2 regions of the Variovorax sp. PAMC26660 genome follow, and region 1 is predicted to be linked to the other one. Evidence: predicted binding sites of a transcription regulator. Region 1 holds the regulator's gene; the other holds the start of a gene.

Region 1 (7,456 bases):
TGAGCTTGCCGGCCAGCGCCAGGGCGCCCGCGAGCGCCTGGCCGTTCTCGGTCAGCTCGTTCACCAGCCCTGCTGCATGCAGGCGCGGTGCGCCGATGCGCTCGCCGTTCATGAGCCATTCGCTGGCCAACTGGCGCGGCAGTTGCTGCCCCAGGTGCCAGCTCAGGCCGCCGTCGGGCGACAGCGCCACGTTGCTGTACGAGGCCGCGAAGACCGCGTCACGCGCGGCCACCACGAAGTCGCAGGCCAGCGCGAGCGAGAAGCCCGCGCCCGCCGCCGCGCCTTCGACCGCCGCGATGATCGGCTTGGGGAAGGTGCGGATCGAGTCGATCCAGTTGTGCAGGCCCTCGATGCTCTCGGCCTGCACCGAGCGGTCGAGCTGGCGGTTGGCCAGCAGCCGCTGCAGCGAGCCGCCAGCGCAGAACCATGCGCCTTCGCCCACGATGACGACGCTGCGGATCTCGCTGCTGCCCTCGGCGCCGTTGAGCGCCTCGATGCCTGCGGCGTAGATCTCGGGGCCCAGTGCATTGCGCTGGGTCGGGTTGGCGATGGTCAGCACCATGGTGCTGCCCTCGCTGGTGCTCTTGAGTTCGGCGGTCATCGCTGTGTCGCGTTTCCAGTCGGTCGGTTGTTGGTTTCTTATTCTTCTTCGTGCAGCAGGCTCAGGCCCAGGGCGCCGCGGCGGCGCAGCCACGGGCTCGGGCGATAGCGCGGATCGCCGTACACGGTCTGCAGGTTGAACAGCACTTCGAGCATGTTGGTCGGGCCGTAGAGGTTGCCCATGGCCAGCGGGCCGCGGGGATAACCCAGGCCCAGTTGCACGGCCGTTTCGAGGTCGGCCGGCGAGCACACGCGCTGCTGGCACATGTCGGTGGCGATGTTGACGATGGTGCCGATCACGCGCTGCGTGACGAAGCCGCCGCTGTCGCGGATCACGCTCACGGCCTTGCCGTCGCGTGCGAAGAGGGCGTGCGCGGCATCGCGGATGTCGCGGCGCGTGGCGGGGTTGGTGGCGAGCACGCGGCGCTTGGTGGCGGCGTCGTCGATCAGCATGTCGATGCCGATGGTGCGCGTGGCGTCCAGGCGCTCGACGGCGGCGACGGTGGTCACGTCGAAGCCCAGCGGCGCGACCAGGATCAGCGATTGCGGGGCGGCCGTGGCGCCGCTGTCGATCTGCGCGCCCAGCGTGTTGATCAGGCGCAGCAGCTCGGCACGGCGTGCGGCGCGCGGCGACACCCACACCGAAGGCGTGCCCTCGACAACGGGTGCGGGGGCCTCGGGTGTCTGCTGCATCACGCCGTCGGTGTAGCGGTAGAAGCCTTCACCGGTCTTGCGGCCCAGTGCGCCGGCAGCCAGGCGCTGCGCAGTGATCACGCTCGGGCGGAAGCGCGGTTCCTCGAAATACTGGTGGTAGATCGACTCCATCACCGGATGCGACACGTCGAGCGCCGTCAGGTCCAGCAGCTCGAAGGGGCCAAGGCGAAAGCCCGCCTGGTCTTTCAGGATGCGGTCGACGGTCGCGAAGTCGGCCACGCCTTCGCCGACGATTCGCAGCGCCTCGGTGCCGTAGCCACGGCCCGCGTGGTTGACGATGAAGCCGGGCGTGTCTTGCGCCTGCACGGCGCTGTGGCCCATCTGCACCGCGTAGCCGGCGAGCTGCTTGCAGACCTCGGGCGCGGTCTTGAAGCCCGCGACCACCTCGACCACCTTCATGAGCGGCACGGGGTTGAAGAAGTGGAAGCCCGCGATGCGTTCGGGACGCGCCAGCCCGGCCGCGATGGCCGTGACCGAGAGCGACGAGGTGTTGGTGACCAGCGTGGCCGTCGGTGCCACCACGGTTTCGAGTTCACGGAACAGCTTGCGCTTGACTTCGAGGTCTTCGATCACGGCCTCGATCACCAGATCGCAGCCGGCCAGGGCCTGGATGGCATCGACCGCCTTGACGCGGGCGATCTGGGCATCGCGCGCGGCGGCGTCGATCTTGCCCTTCTCGTGCAGCTTGTTCCATTGGACGACGAGGGCTTCGCGGCCGCGCTCGGCGGCGCCGGCAAAGCTGTCGAGCAGCAGCACCTCGCTGCCCGCCTGGGCGGCGATCTGAGCGATGCCGCGACCCATGGCGCCGGCGCCGATCACGCCGATTCGGGTGTAGTTCACTGTCATTGGTTGAAGATTTTCGCTGGTTGAGTGGTATCCGGGCCGCAGCGCCGGGAGGGGGCGAGGCGCGGTGGCAAGCTCCGATTTTGCAATCCCGCGCGGGCAGGGCGTGACGGGTTTTACGCGGAGGCGCGATTCAAGGCCGAACGGTGGCTGCGGTCGATGGCCGCGCTGAGGGCGATGGCGAGCAGCATCAGGGCAAAACCGACCCAGCTCATCCATGCCGCCGCGTCGTTGGCCAGCAGCCAGCCGCCCAGGGCCGCGCCCACCGCCTGACCGGTATAGATGCCCGAACTGTTCAATGCAACGGAGCCCGGCGCGAGAGCGGGCGCCAGACCCACCAGGCGCGCCTGCTGGGCCGAGTTGGTGGCGAAGCAGCCCAGACCCCAGGGAACGAGCACCACGGCCAGCCAGGCGAGCGTGGAAGCCAGCGGCCACAGCAGCAGGCTCAGTGCAATCAGCACGGTCGTGACCAGCACCATGCGCCCGGCGCCGATGCGGTCGATGAAGCGGCTGACCACCATGTTGCCCACCAGGCCGCAGGCGCCGAACAGCGCCCACATCACGCTCAGCGTGGTGGCATCGGCGCCGAAGCTCTGCTTGAGGATCGGGCCGAAATAGCTGAAGAGCACGAACTGGCCGGCCCCTTGCAACGCCGTGACCGAGACGATGCCCATCAGCACCGGACTGCGCAGCACGCGCGACCACGCGGCGGCCGTCAGCGCGGCTGGGCGAATGCCCTGGGGAAGGGTGAGCCAGATCGACGCGGCGCTCACGATACTCAGCGCCGCAATCGCCATGAAGGCCATCCGCCAGCCCAGGTGGCCGCCGATCAGCGCGCCGATGGGCAGGCCCAGCACCGAGGCCATCGACCAGCCCAGAAAGACGAAGGTCACGGCCCGCCCGCGCTGCTCAGGCGGCACGAGCATGCCGGCGCAGGCGGCGGCCTGTGGCGTGAAGATCGCGGGGGCGATCACCGTGAGCATGCGCATTGGCAGCAGGGTGCCGAAGCTCGGCATCAGCGCCGAGAGTGCGTGCCCTGCGGCGTACCAGAGCAGGGTCAGGGCCAGCAACTGCCGGCGGTCCCAGCCGGCGACCGCGGCGGCCAGCAGCGGCGCGCCAATGCACATCACCGCTGCCGCGGCCGCGATCAGTTGGCCCGCGGTTGCGACACTGACGGCGAGAGATGTGCTGATTTCATTGAGCGTGCCCGGCACGACCATCACGCCCGTGCCGATCACGAAGTTGCCGGCCAGCAGCGCCCAGAGCGCGCCCCGCGGCGCGGGCTGCCGACTCATGAATTCACCGGCGAACCTGCAGCGCGCCTGGATTCACGATGTTCGTGGGATTGCCGTTGATGTAGCTCACGACGTTGTCGAACGCCTGGCCGAAATAGCTCTCGTAGCTTTCCTGCTCGACATAGCCGATGTGCGGCGTGCAGATGCAGTTTTCCAGCCGCAGCAGGGCATGGCCTTGCAGCGGCGGCTCGCTCTCGAACACGTCGATGGCCGCCAGGCCCGGGCGCCCGCGATTGAGCGCGGCAAGCAGGGCATCGGCTTCGACCAGCTCGGCGCGGGAGGTGTTGACGAACAGCGCCGTCGGCTTCATGCGCGAGAGGTCTTCCAGCGTGATGAGGCCGTTGGTTTCTTCGTTCAGCCGCAGATGCACCGACAGCACGTCGGCCTGGGCAAAGAATTCGTGGCGGTTCTGCGCCACCTGAAAGCCGTCGGATCGGGCCTTGGCGCAGCTCGCTTCGCGGCCCCAGATCACGACCTGCATGCCGAATGCCTGCCCGTAGCGCGCGACCAGTTGGCCGATGCGGCCATAGCCCCAGATGCAGAGCGTCTTGCCCTTGAGCACCGAGCCGAGCCCGAAGTTGGGTGGCATCGAGGCCGACTTGAGCCCCGATTGCTGCCACGCCCCGTGCTTGAGGTTGCTGATGTACTGCGGCAGTCGGCGCATGGCCGCCATGATCAGAGCCCATGTGAGCTCTGCAGGCGCCTGGGGGGAGCCAGTGCCTTCGGCCACCGCAACGCCCCGCTCGGTGCAGGCCGTGACGTCGATGTGGCCACCGACCCGTCCGGTTTGCGAAATGAGCTTGAGCTTGGGCAGCTTTTCGATCAGCTGGCGCGAAATCTGGCTGCGCTCTCGGATCAGCACGATCACGTCGGCATCCTTGAGGCGAACCGAGAGTTGTCCGATGCCTTTGACCGTGTTGGTGTAGACCTTGGCCGCGTACGCGTCCAGCTTGGCGGCACAGCGCAATTTGCGCACGGCGTCCTGGTAGTCGTCGAGGATCACAATGTTCATGGCGTGCCATTGTGCCTCGCAGCATTGGGATGTCGCGCCTGTGAACGTTTGGATACCCACCCCAGAAGGCTTTCGCAGGGGTGTTCGGGCTCAGTGCAGGTGTGCCGAACGGGGGGCGGTGGCCATGATTTCCGCCGTTTCGAGCGCCGCCAGTCGGTCGAGTTCTGCGCACACATCGGCCATGCGGCCCGAGATCACGACACGGTTGTTGGTGCGTTGTGAGCCCTGCCGGTCAATCACGCGAACCACGCGCAGCGGGCGTGCCGGTGCGGCGGCTGCCGTTGGCGACGTGGCGGCGTTGGCAGACCGGGTGGTGCAGGCGGGACGCACTGCGACGTAGCGCAGCCCGGCCGAGGTTTCGCTGTGGTCGAGCTTGTCCAGCCGGTGAGGGCGGCGAGCCGGCATCAGGCGGCTGGCGAGCGATTGCAGCGGCATCCAGAAATCAGCGATGGCGAGGAGGGCGATTCCCATGTGAACTCCAAAAAAATATGAGGTTGAACACAGGCAGGATTTCTTGAATCGGCCGCGACAGGGTGATGGCGACTTCGCGCCATACGCCCGCCACCTGTTGCGGCCGGATGGGGTGCTGCTGCAAGCAGGCCGTGCGGCCTACATCAGCATGGTGTTGCGGATGAGTCCGACAGCGAGGCCTTCGATTTCGAAAGGTTCGCCGGGCTGGACGATGATGGTCGGGTAGTCGGGGTTTTCGGCGTGCAGCTCGATCACCAGCTTGTTGCGCTTCAGGCGCTTGACCGTGACTTCGTCGCCAAGGCGCGCCACCACGATCTGGCCGTTGCGCGCTTCCTTGGTGGCCTGCACGGCGAGCAGGTCGCCGTCCATGATGCCGGCGTCGCGCATCGACATGCCGCGCACCTTGAGCAGGTAGTCGGGCTGGCGCTGGAACAGCGTGTTCTCGACGTAGTAGGTCTGGTCGATGTGCTCTTGCGCCAAGATGGGCGAGCCGGCTGCGACGCGACCGATGAGCGGCAGCGCCAATTGCGCCATGCCGGGCAGCGAGAGCGAGAACTGGCCGCCTTCGCGATGGCGTGTTTCGTTGAGCGAACGCAACGCGTCGCCCTTGAGGCGGATGCCGCGCGAGGTGCCGCTGACGAGTTCGATCACACCCTTGCGGGCGAGCGCCTGCAGGTGTTCTTCGGCGGCGTTGGCCGACTTGAACCCCAGCTCGTTGGCGATTTCGGCGCGCGTTGGCGGCGCACCGGTACGTGCGATGGCGCTCTGGATCAGGTCCAGGATCTGCTGCTGGCGGGCTGTAAGCTTCACGGCGAACTGCATATGTGGTTCCTTGCGGCACTGGCTATTTATCCAGTGCCTGTATTTTTAACCAGTTTTTAGAAGTTGACAAGCCATGGCCAATGCCCCTTTGTCCGAGTTGCGTCGCGTGGTGGTTCTGGGCACCGGCGGAACCATTGCCGGCCGGGCGGCCAGCAGCGGCGACAACATCGGCTACACCGCCGGGCAGGTGGGGGTGGCCGACCTGCTGGGCGGCATCGAGGCGCCAGAGGGCGTGACGCTGGTGGCGGAGCAGGTGGCGCAGGTCGACAGCAAGGACATGTCGCTCGACATCTGGCAGAAACTTGCGCAGCGCTGCGTGCATTGGCTGGCGCAGCCCGATGTGGTCGGGGTGGTGATCACGCATGGCACCGACACCTTGGAGGAAACGGCGTTCTTCCTGCATTCGGTGATTGCGTCGGCCAAACCTGTAGTGCTGACCTGCGCGATGCGCCCGGCCACAGCCCTGGCGCCGGACGGCCCTCAGAACGTGCGTGACGCCATCGTGGTGGCGGCAACGGCCGGTGCGCATGGCGTGACGGTGGTTTGCGCCGGCACGGTCCACAGTGGCGTGGATATTCAAAAGGTGCACACCTATCGGCTCGATGCCTTCGCCTCGGGCGATGCCGGCCCGATCGGCTACGTGGAAGAAGGAGCGGTGCGCCGTGTCAGGGCGTGGCCCGAAGGTGCCGCGCTCGAGGCCTCGAAAGCCCTGGATGCCGTGGGTCAGTGGCCCCGCGTCGAGATCGTCATGAGCCACGCTGGCGCAAGCGGTGCGCTCGTCGATGCGCTGCTGCAGGTTGGGGGCGCCGAGCCTGTGCGTGGGCTGGTTCTGGCTGCGACCGGCAACGGCACGCTGCACCATGCGCTGGAAGCGGCAGCGCTCAAGGCGCAAGACCGTGGTGTTGCCGTGCTGCGTGCCACGCGATGTGCCAACGGACGCATCCTGCCCAGGCCGGACGACCGGCTGCGCGATGCCGGCGCGCTCACGCCGGTGAAGGCGCGCATCGCGCTGATGCTGGAATTGCTGGGGAAATAAAAACCGCCCTGTCGAAGGGCGGCCGGAAAGTCAGATCAGCTGCTCAGCGCAGCCAGTGCACGTTGCGTGATTTCATCGACCGTGCCCACGCCCTTGATGGCGCGGTATTTCGGCGCGGCGGCCGGATCGGTCTTGGCCCAGGCCGAGTAGTAGTCGACCAGCGGGCGCGTCTGCTGGCTGTAGACGTCGAGCCGCTTGCGCACGGTTTCTTCCTTGTCGTCCTCGCGCTGGATCAGCTCTTCGCCGGTCACATCGTCCTTGCCTTCGATCTTGGGCGGATTGAATTTGACGTGGTACGTGCGGCCTGAGGCAGGGTGTGAGCGGCGACCGCTCATGCGCTCGATGATGTCGCTGAAGGGCACATCGATTTCAAGCACGTAGTCGAGCTTGACGGCTGCCGCCTTCATGGCGTCGGCCTGCGGAATGGTGCGCGGGAAACCGTCGAACAGAAAGCCGCTGGCGCAGTCGGCCTGTGCGATGCGTTCTTTCACGAGATTGATGATCAGGTCGTCGCTGACCAGTGCGCCGGCGTCCATGACGGCCTTGGCCTGCAGCCCCAACGGCGTGCCGGCCTTGACGGCGGCGCGCAGCATGTCGCCGGTCGAGATTTGAGGGATGCTGTATTTCTGGCAGATGAAGGCCGCTTGCGTGCCTTTGCCCGCT
Region 2 (7,456 bases), 380 kb from region 1:
TCCAGACCTTGGTGGCGAGAAATGCCTTGTCGCGCTGCCCGCTCGCGGCCAGCAGTTCGCCGGCGGTTTCCTCGGAGCGGCCGTACATCGGCGAGCTGTCGATCACCGTGCCGCCGGCTGCGAACAGGGCGTCGAGCACGCCGGGCAGGCGCCTGTATTCGTCGGTGCCGGGGCGCTGGTCGAAGCCGATCCAGGTGCCACAGCCGATCACCGGCAAGGCTTCCTGCGTGGAAGGGATGGGACGGGTGTTCATCTTCATCGCGGGTCTGCCTTGTTGCGCGAAGGAGGGAAGGGCGGCGCTGGCGCAAAGCGCCGCACCCAGCCGGAGCAACCGGGCGCGTGTGAGCGCGGGAAGCGGCAATGGCTGCGTGGAGGAGGTCACGAAGGAAATTCTCCTGCGGGCCGGCCGCGCCCGGAAGGGCTCAGCGCAGATAGCGCCCGTCGGCCTTGAGCATCGACAGTTCGGAGAAGGTCAGCCCGCGGTGCTCGCCGGGCCTGTAGGACACCGCAATGCCGCCGATGTCGAGCGTCTTGAACGATTCGAGGCCCTTGTGCAGCGTGTCCGGCGTGGGGTTCGGCCCCGCGCGCTTCAGGCCTTCGACCATGACCTTGGCCGTGACGTAGCCCTCCAGGCTCGCATAGCTGAACTCGGTCGCGCCGATCTTCTTCATGGCCGCCTGGTACTCGGCAATCACCGGCATCGCGCTGTTCCACGGGTAGGGCACGACCTGCGAGATGACCACGCCGGCCGCGTCCTTCTTGATGTCCTGGAACAGCTTCTGCCCGTTCAGGAAAGAGAACGAATAGAAGGCGGTCTCGCCACCCGCCGCGCGGTAGGCCGTGATGAACTTGGCCGCCACATCGTTGGTGGCCGACAGCACCACCGCCTTGGGTTTGAGCTTGGCCAGTTCGGTGGCGCGCTCGGCGGCGTCCGAACCGTCGTTCTTGATTGCCACGCTGCCGACCATCTTGTCGCCGCGCTCGGCAATGAATTTCTGCGTGCTTTCCATCGCCGAGCGTGCGCCCGGGTTGTCGTTGTGCGCAAAGGCGATGCGCGACAGGCCGATGGTGAAGAGGTGGTTCACGATGCGGCTGTACTCCTCGTCGAAGCTGATGCGCACCGGAAAACCGTATTCGGAAAACTTCACCACCGGGCCCGCGCCGGTGTACGGACCGACCACGGGCACCTTGAGTTCGTTGGCCGCCTTCAGCGCACCGACCGACGATGACGTGCCGATGGGCATCAGGATGCCGACCGCGCCGTCGTTGACGAAGGCCTTGACGTTCTCGGCGCCCTTGGCCGGGTCGTAGGCGTCGTCGAGCTGGCGCAGCTCGACCGGCCTGCCGTTGATGCCACCGCTCGCATTCAGCGCCGTGAACATGGCGCGAATGCCGATGAGCGGCTCGGTCGACAACGAGGCCAGCGGCCCGGTCTTCACGTAAGTCTGGCCGATCACGATGGGCTTGGTCTGCGCCTGCGCGGCTGACGACAGGCCAAGGAGGGCGAAGGCAAGGACGGCCAAGGCCGAAGCCAGCAGATGAATCTTTTTGTGTTTCATGGTCACAAACTGTTAATAAATCATCTTAAGGCGCGGCTCCCCGCGGGTAAATCGCTCTTTGGTTGCGGTGCGGCACCCGCTGGCCGAGAATCCGGCCTCATATTCATCATGGGAATGCCACTCTCGCTCCTTCGCATGGCCTCGCTCGACCTGGTGCGGGGCTTTGTCGCGGTGGGGCGGCGCATGAGCATCTCGCTCGCGGCGCAAGACCTGTGCGTCACGCAGTCGGCGGTCAGCAAGCAAGTGCATGCGCTCGAAGCGCAGCTTGGCGTGAAGCTGCTGGTGCGTGGCCATCGCTCGATCTCCTTCACCGCCGAAGGCGAGCGGCTTTTCCGCAGCGCCGACGGCGTCGTGCAGCAACTGCAGGATGTGATGGGCGGCATCCGCCAGGCCGGCGAGCAGCGCCCCGTGACCCTGAGCGCCAGCATCGGCATGACCGGGCTCTGGCTGCTGCCGCGCCTGGCCCATGTGCAGAAGCTGCATCCGGGCGTGGACGTGCGCGTCTCGTCCAACAACCGGCTGGCCGACCTGCGCAATGAAGGCATCGACCTGGCCATCCGCTACACCACGCCCGCGCTCGCGCCGGCTGGCGCGCTGCGGCTCTTCGGTGAAACGGTGGCACCCGTGGCGCATTCCTCGCTGGGCCTGAAGTCGCTGCGCTCGGCCGGGGCCGTGTCGGGCCTGTACCTGCTGGCATTCGACGATCCGCAGCACCCGTGGCTGCAATGGAGCGACTGGCTGGCCTCAGTGGGCTGGGCCGATGCGAAGCCACAGGCGGTGCTGCACTTCAACCAGTACGACCAGCTGATCCAGGCGGCGCTGGCCGGGCAGGGCGTGGCGCTGGGGCGGCTCGAACTGATCCAGCCGCTGCTCGATGAAAGGCGCCTCGTGCGCGTGGCCGCGCTCGAGCCGGTTCAGTCATCGGGGCATGCCTATTGGCTGATCCAGGCCGAAGACGAACCGCGTGAAGAGGTGCGCCATGTGGCCGCCTGGCTGGCGGCCCAGGCGCAGCAACAGCAGTCAGGCGGCGCCTGAGCCTGCTTCCTTGCAGAACGCCAGCGCTTCGTCGAGGCGGTCGTTGCCCCAGAACATCTCGTCGCCGGCAAAGAAGGTGGGCGCGCCGAAGATGCCTTTCTCGGCGGCGGTTTCGGTCTGGTGCCGCAGCCGCAGTTTGTTGGCGTCGGAGATGGCTTCATCGATGACCCGGTGTGCCGGCAGGCCAAGCTCGCTCAGCAGCGCGTGCATGATTTGCGGCGAGTCGATGCCGTGGTCTTCTGCGAAATTCATCGCCATCGCGCGACGGCAGAACTCGCCCATCCACGGCTGCGTGGCACCCACCAGCGCGATGCGCAGCGGCAGCACGGCCGGACGCGGAAAGCTCGTCGGCTGCTGCCACGGCAAGCCGTACTTGCGGCACTGGCGGGCCATGTCCTTCCACGTGTAGTCGCCTTTTTCCTTCTGCAGCACGAAAGGCGACGACTCCCAGCCGAACGACCGGAAGATCGGCCCCAGCAGGAAAGGGCGCCAGCGGATGCCGACGCCGTGGCGCGCCGCTTCTTCCTCGATGCGCATGACGCTCAGATAGCTGTAGTTGCTGCCGAAGTCGAACCAGAAATCGAGCAGGGGGCATGCGTGCGGCGTCATTCGAACACCACCAGGCAGCGGGCCTCGATGCTTTCGCGCAGCGGTGCGTCGGCGGGCGCATCGGGGTGGTCGAAGGCTGCGTGCGGCGTGTAGCGCGACACGCCGCCGAGCTGCGAGTCGTACTGCTTGAAGACCAGCGCCTCGTGCCGGTCCATTGCCGAAAAGTACGACCAGCGGTGCGAAGGCGAATGGGTCGCCAGGTAGATCTCGCCGGTGCGGCGCGGGTAGCGCACCTCGGCGCTGACCAGGTCCTTCGCCATCACCGAACGTGCATCGCACACGGCCAATGGCGTGTCGAGCACCGGGCCCTTGATCGAACGCCAGACGTTGACGATGCAGTAGCGCCGCACGGCCGCGGCTTCACCGGGGTCGGTCAGCACCATGGCCAGCCGGCGGCGACCGGATTCCTCGGTGTAGTCGTTGTGGATGCGGCCGTTGGCAGCGGCCTTGCCGTCGCCTGCGCGGCGGCCGAAGCTCAAGGCGGCGCGGTCGGCTTCGCGCCGGCGCACCAGATGGTCGAAGACATAGGCCCGTGCGCCTCCTGTCACCTGCAGCGCCAGTTCGGCCACCTCGCGGTGGTAGACGGCCGTGACCTCGGCGTCGTCGAGAAAGTCGGCAACGGCCGTGGGCGCGTCGCGCAGCACGAAACCTTCGCGCTCGATATCGGTGGGCATCGCGGCGGCACGTGCATCCGAGATCGGCATGGGGCGCAGTTCGTAGCTGCCGCCTTCCCAGGGCGTGCCGGGTGGTGGCTGGAAGGTGTAGCTGAACGGACGCAGCGCGGAAGGCTGCAGGTAGTTCAGGCCGGCGGTGACGGTGGGGTGGTTCATGCGGGGCTCCTTTGCCTGGCATTGGAGCGAAAGCGCGACCCCGGCTCAAACGACTTCTGGGCGCCTTGGCATGAGTGATGGGAATATGAAAAGGCAAGCGGGGAAGAAAAACATCTTCCTTCTTGCGACCCATGAAATACTGTATAAAAATACAGTTAACAGTTCAATCATGGGCCTCCCTTTCCTCGACTCCTTTTCCGCTGCCGCAGGCCGTGGCGTCTGGCATGCCGACGAACTCGGCCTGGCCGATGCGCAGGTCACGGCCACCGGCCATGCCGCGCTCGACGCACAGTTGCCGGGCGGCGGCTGGCCGGTCGGCGCCATGACGGAGCTGCTGCAGAGCACGCCCGAGGCCCATGTCTGGCGGCTGCTGCTGCCCGCGCTGGCGCAGGCGGTGGCAACGCGCGGCGGGCCGATCGTGCTGATCGGCGCGCCTTACGAGCCTTGCGGTCCCTCGCTCGCGGCGCAGGGACTGCCGGTGGAGGCCTTGATGTGGGTCAAGAGCGATGTCGCGCCCGCACGGCTGTGGGCCTGCGAGCAGGCGCTGCGCTGCGCTGACGTGGCCGCTGTCGTGGCCTGGCTGCCGCAGGCGCGCGTGGCCGAGCTGCGGCGGTTGCAACTGGCTGCTGCCCAGCATGAGGTGCTGCTTTTCGTCTGTCGGCCCGAGGCGGTGGCGCAGTCGGCCTCGCCCGCGCGGCTTCGCATCCAGGTCGAACGCTGCGAGAGCGACAGCGCGCAGATCGAGCTGCACATCCTCAAGCGTCGCGGTCCGCCGCTGGCTTCGCCGGTGATGCTGCCCGCGCGCAACGAGCGCATGACCGCGCTGCTGGCCGCCGCCCGGCTGCGGCGCAAGCTGCGGCTGCAGCAACTGGGCTCGGTGCCTGTGGGCGAAGCCGCATCGTCGGCCACCGTGGTGCGCATCGACGCGTGGAAAGGAGGCCCCAATGCACTGGATCGCATTGCGGTGGTCGCTTGACGCCGACGCGCCCGACGCACAACCGCTGCCCACGCCCGAAGCCCTGGGCTGGTGGGCGCTGCAGTACACGCCCCATGTCGCCTGGCAGGACGAAGCCCTGATGCTCGAAGTCTCCGCCTGCGAGCGCCTGTGGGGCGGGCGGCTGCAGATGATGCGGGTGCTGCTCGGCGCCAACCCCATCCCCGACGCACGCATGCTGGGTGCACAGGGCGCCACGAGCCTGATCGCACTGGCGCGGCTGCGCCTGTTCTCGCGCAACGAGGAACGGCCGAAGAACATGCCGGATGGCCTGCCGCTCGACACGCTGAGCGCCGCGCACGCTCACCTCGACCTGCTCGAACGGCTCGGCTGCCGCACCTGGGGCGACGTGGCCGCGTTGCCGCGCGGCGGCCTCACGCGGCGCTTTGGCGCGGGCCTGCGCGAAGCGCTCGACATGGCCTGGGGCCTGCGCCCCGAAAGCCACACCTGGCTCACGCTGCCCGACGTGTTCGAGCAGAAGCTGGAACTGCCCGCACTGGCCGAGACCGCGCCCGAGCTGATGTGGTCGGCCAACCGCCTGCTGACGACGCTGCAGTTCTGGCTGCGTGCACGCCAGCGCGGCGCGCGTGCACTCGAACTGCAGTGGACGCTCGACCTCAAGCGCTTCAACGGCGTGAACCTGCCTCCGTACCAGCAGGTCACGGTGCGCACCGCCGAACCCACGCAGGACATGGCGCACCTGCGCCGCCTGCTGTCCGAGAAACTGGCCCTCACCGCGCTGGCCGCGCCCGTAAGCTGGCTGAAGCTGCGCACCCTCGAAACCGATCCGTGGGCCGGCGCCAGCACCAGCTTTCTGCCGGAAGACAACCGCAAGGGCGACAAGCTGCACGAGATGGTCGAGCGGCTCAGTGTGCGGCTCGGGGCCCAGCAGGTGCTGGTGCCATCGGCGCAGGCCGACCACCGGCCGGAGCGCAAGCAGGCATGGCGGCCCGCGCTGCAGAAAGACAAGGTGCCCGAGAAGGTCCGCAAGGAGGCCAGGGCCGCAGCCTCGCAACCCGACGCGAGCTATCCGCCGTGGCTGCTGCCCGAGCCCTTGCTGCTCGACATGGACGGCGAGCGGCCGTGCTACCGCGGGCCGCTGAGCAAGCTGATCGGACCGCAGCGCGTCGAAGCGGGGTGGTGGGGCGACAAGGACGACGGCGGCCAGCCCGCGATGCGCGACTACTACGTCGCGGAAAGCCCCGAAGCCGGACTGGTGTGGATCTTTCGCGAGCGGCCTGCCACGCGCTTTTCTTCCGGCGAGGTGCGCTGGTATCTGCAGGGGTTCTATGCCTGACCTGAGCGACAGGCAACTGAGGGGGCGCAATTCGGCCAAGGTGCATGCGCTGCCGTTGCCGCTGCGCAGAAAGCCCGCGTTCGCGCTGCCGGACTACGCCGAACTGCACTGCCTGACCAACTTCAGCTTCCAGCGCGGCGCGTCGACGCCGGAAGAAATGGTGGAGCGGGCCTACCAGCTCGGCTATACCGCGCTGGCCATCACCGACGAATGCTCGGTGGCGGGCATCGTGCGAGCGCATGTGGGCTTGCGTGACTTGCCTGCGAAGCTGGATGAGTACGAACGCGAGCATCCCGATGAGCCGCCGATCCTGCGCTACCCCCATTTCCGCCTGCTGTTCGGCAGCGAGTTCCAGTTCGAGCGCTTCAAGCTCGTGGTGATCGCGAACGACACCGAGGGCTGGGGCAACCTGTGCGAGTTCATCACCGCTGCGCGCAACACCGAATTGCCCAAGGGCGAGTACCGCGTGGGTTGGGAGGAAAGTGACGTGGCCTCACTGCAGAACTGCCAGGTTCTTTTCGTGCCGCAGCGAAACCCCGGTGGAGCGGTGGACACGGCAACGCTGCATGAAGACCTGCTGGCCGCCAAGGCGCTTTACGCAGAGAACCTCTGGCTGGCAGTGGAGCTGTTCAACGAGCTTGACGACGATCTCTGGTTCGTCACGCTGATCCAGGCGGGCGAAGAAGTCGGCGTGCCATTGGTGGCGGCCGGCGATGTGCGCATGGATGTGCGTTCGCAGAAACCGATGCACGACGTGCTGACGGCCGTGCGCGAAGGCAAGACGGTGGCCGAGTGCGGCTTTGCGCTGCAGTCGAATGCCGAGCGGCATTTGCGGCAGCGCGTGCGGCTGGCCGAGCTTTATCTGCCTGAGATGTTGGCGAATACGCTGGTGGTGGCGCAGCGGTGCAAATTTGATCCGAGGATCATTCGGGAGACCTACAAGTGCCCGCTCGAAACGGTAGGAACCAATGAGACGCCGACACAGACGCTGGTGCGAAAGACGTGGGAAGGAGCGCAAGTCCGGTATCCCGACGGCGTTCCTGACACTGTGCGCGAGAAAGTCCAGAAAGAGCTCGACCTGATCCTTGAACTCGGATACGAGATGTTCTTCCTGACGGTGGAGGACATCGTG

Evidence for each region. Region 1 encodes LexA, which represses DNA repair genes until DNA is damaged. Its sites were predicted from a motif close to ACTGTATNNNNATACAGT; they were not measured.
Region 2: imuA (translesion DNA synthesis-associated protein ImuA) is a predicted target of LexA. The motif match lies at 4,172-4,189, and genes of this name have one in related genera.

Annotation. Positions count from the first base shown of each region.
Region 1 covers NZ_CP060295.1:6,912,529-6,919,984, reverse strand. The annotation lists gene H7F35_RS32425 (oxepin-CoA hydrolase, alternative type) at 1-601, opposite strand, end outside; gene H7F35_RS32420 (3-hydroxyacyl-CoA dehydrogenase) at 640-2,160, opposite strand; gene H7F35_RS32415 (MFS transporter) at 2,274-3,452, opposite strand; gene H7F35_RS32410 (D-2-hydroxyacid dehydrogenase family protein) at 3,457-4,464, opposite strand; gene H7F35_RS32405 (hypothetical protein) at 4,555-4,935, opposite strand; gene lexA (transcriptional repressor LexA) at 5,074-5,757, opposite strand; gene H7F35_RS32395 (asparaginase) at 5,831-6,793, shown strand; gene adk (adenylate kinase) at 6,829-7,456, opposite strand, start outside.
Region 2 covers NZ_CP060295.1:7,290,622-7,298,077, reverse strand. The annotation lists gene H7F35_RS34230 (aldo/keto reductase) at 1-259, opposite strand, end outside; gene H7F35_RS34225 (ABC transporter substrate-binding protein) at 423-1,559, opposite strand; gene H7F35_RS34220 (LysR substrate-binding domain-containing protein) at 1,674-2,594, shown strand; gene H7F35_RS34215 (2-hydroxychromene-2-carboxylate isomerase) at 2,580-3,203, opposite strand; gene H7F35_RS34210 (CmcJ/NvfI family oxidoreductase) at 3,200-4,033, opposite strand; gene imuA (translesion DNA synthesis-associated protein ImuA) at 4,203-5,009, shown strand; gene H7F35_RS34200 (Y-family DNA polymerase) at 4,978-6,324, shown strand; gene H7F35_RS34195 (error-prone DNA polymerase) at 6,317-7,456, shown strand, end outside.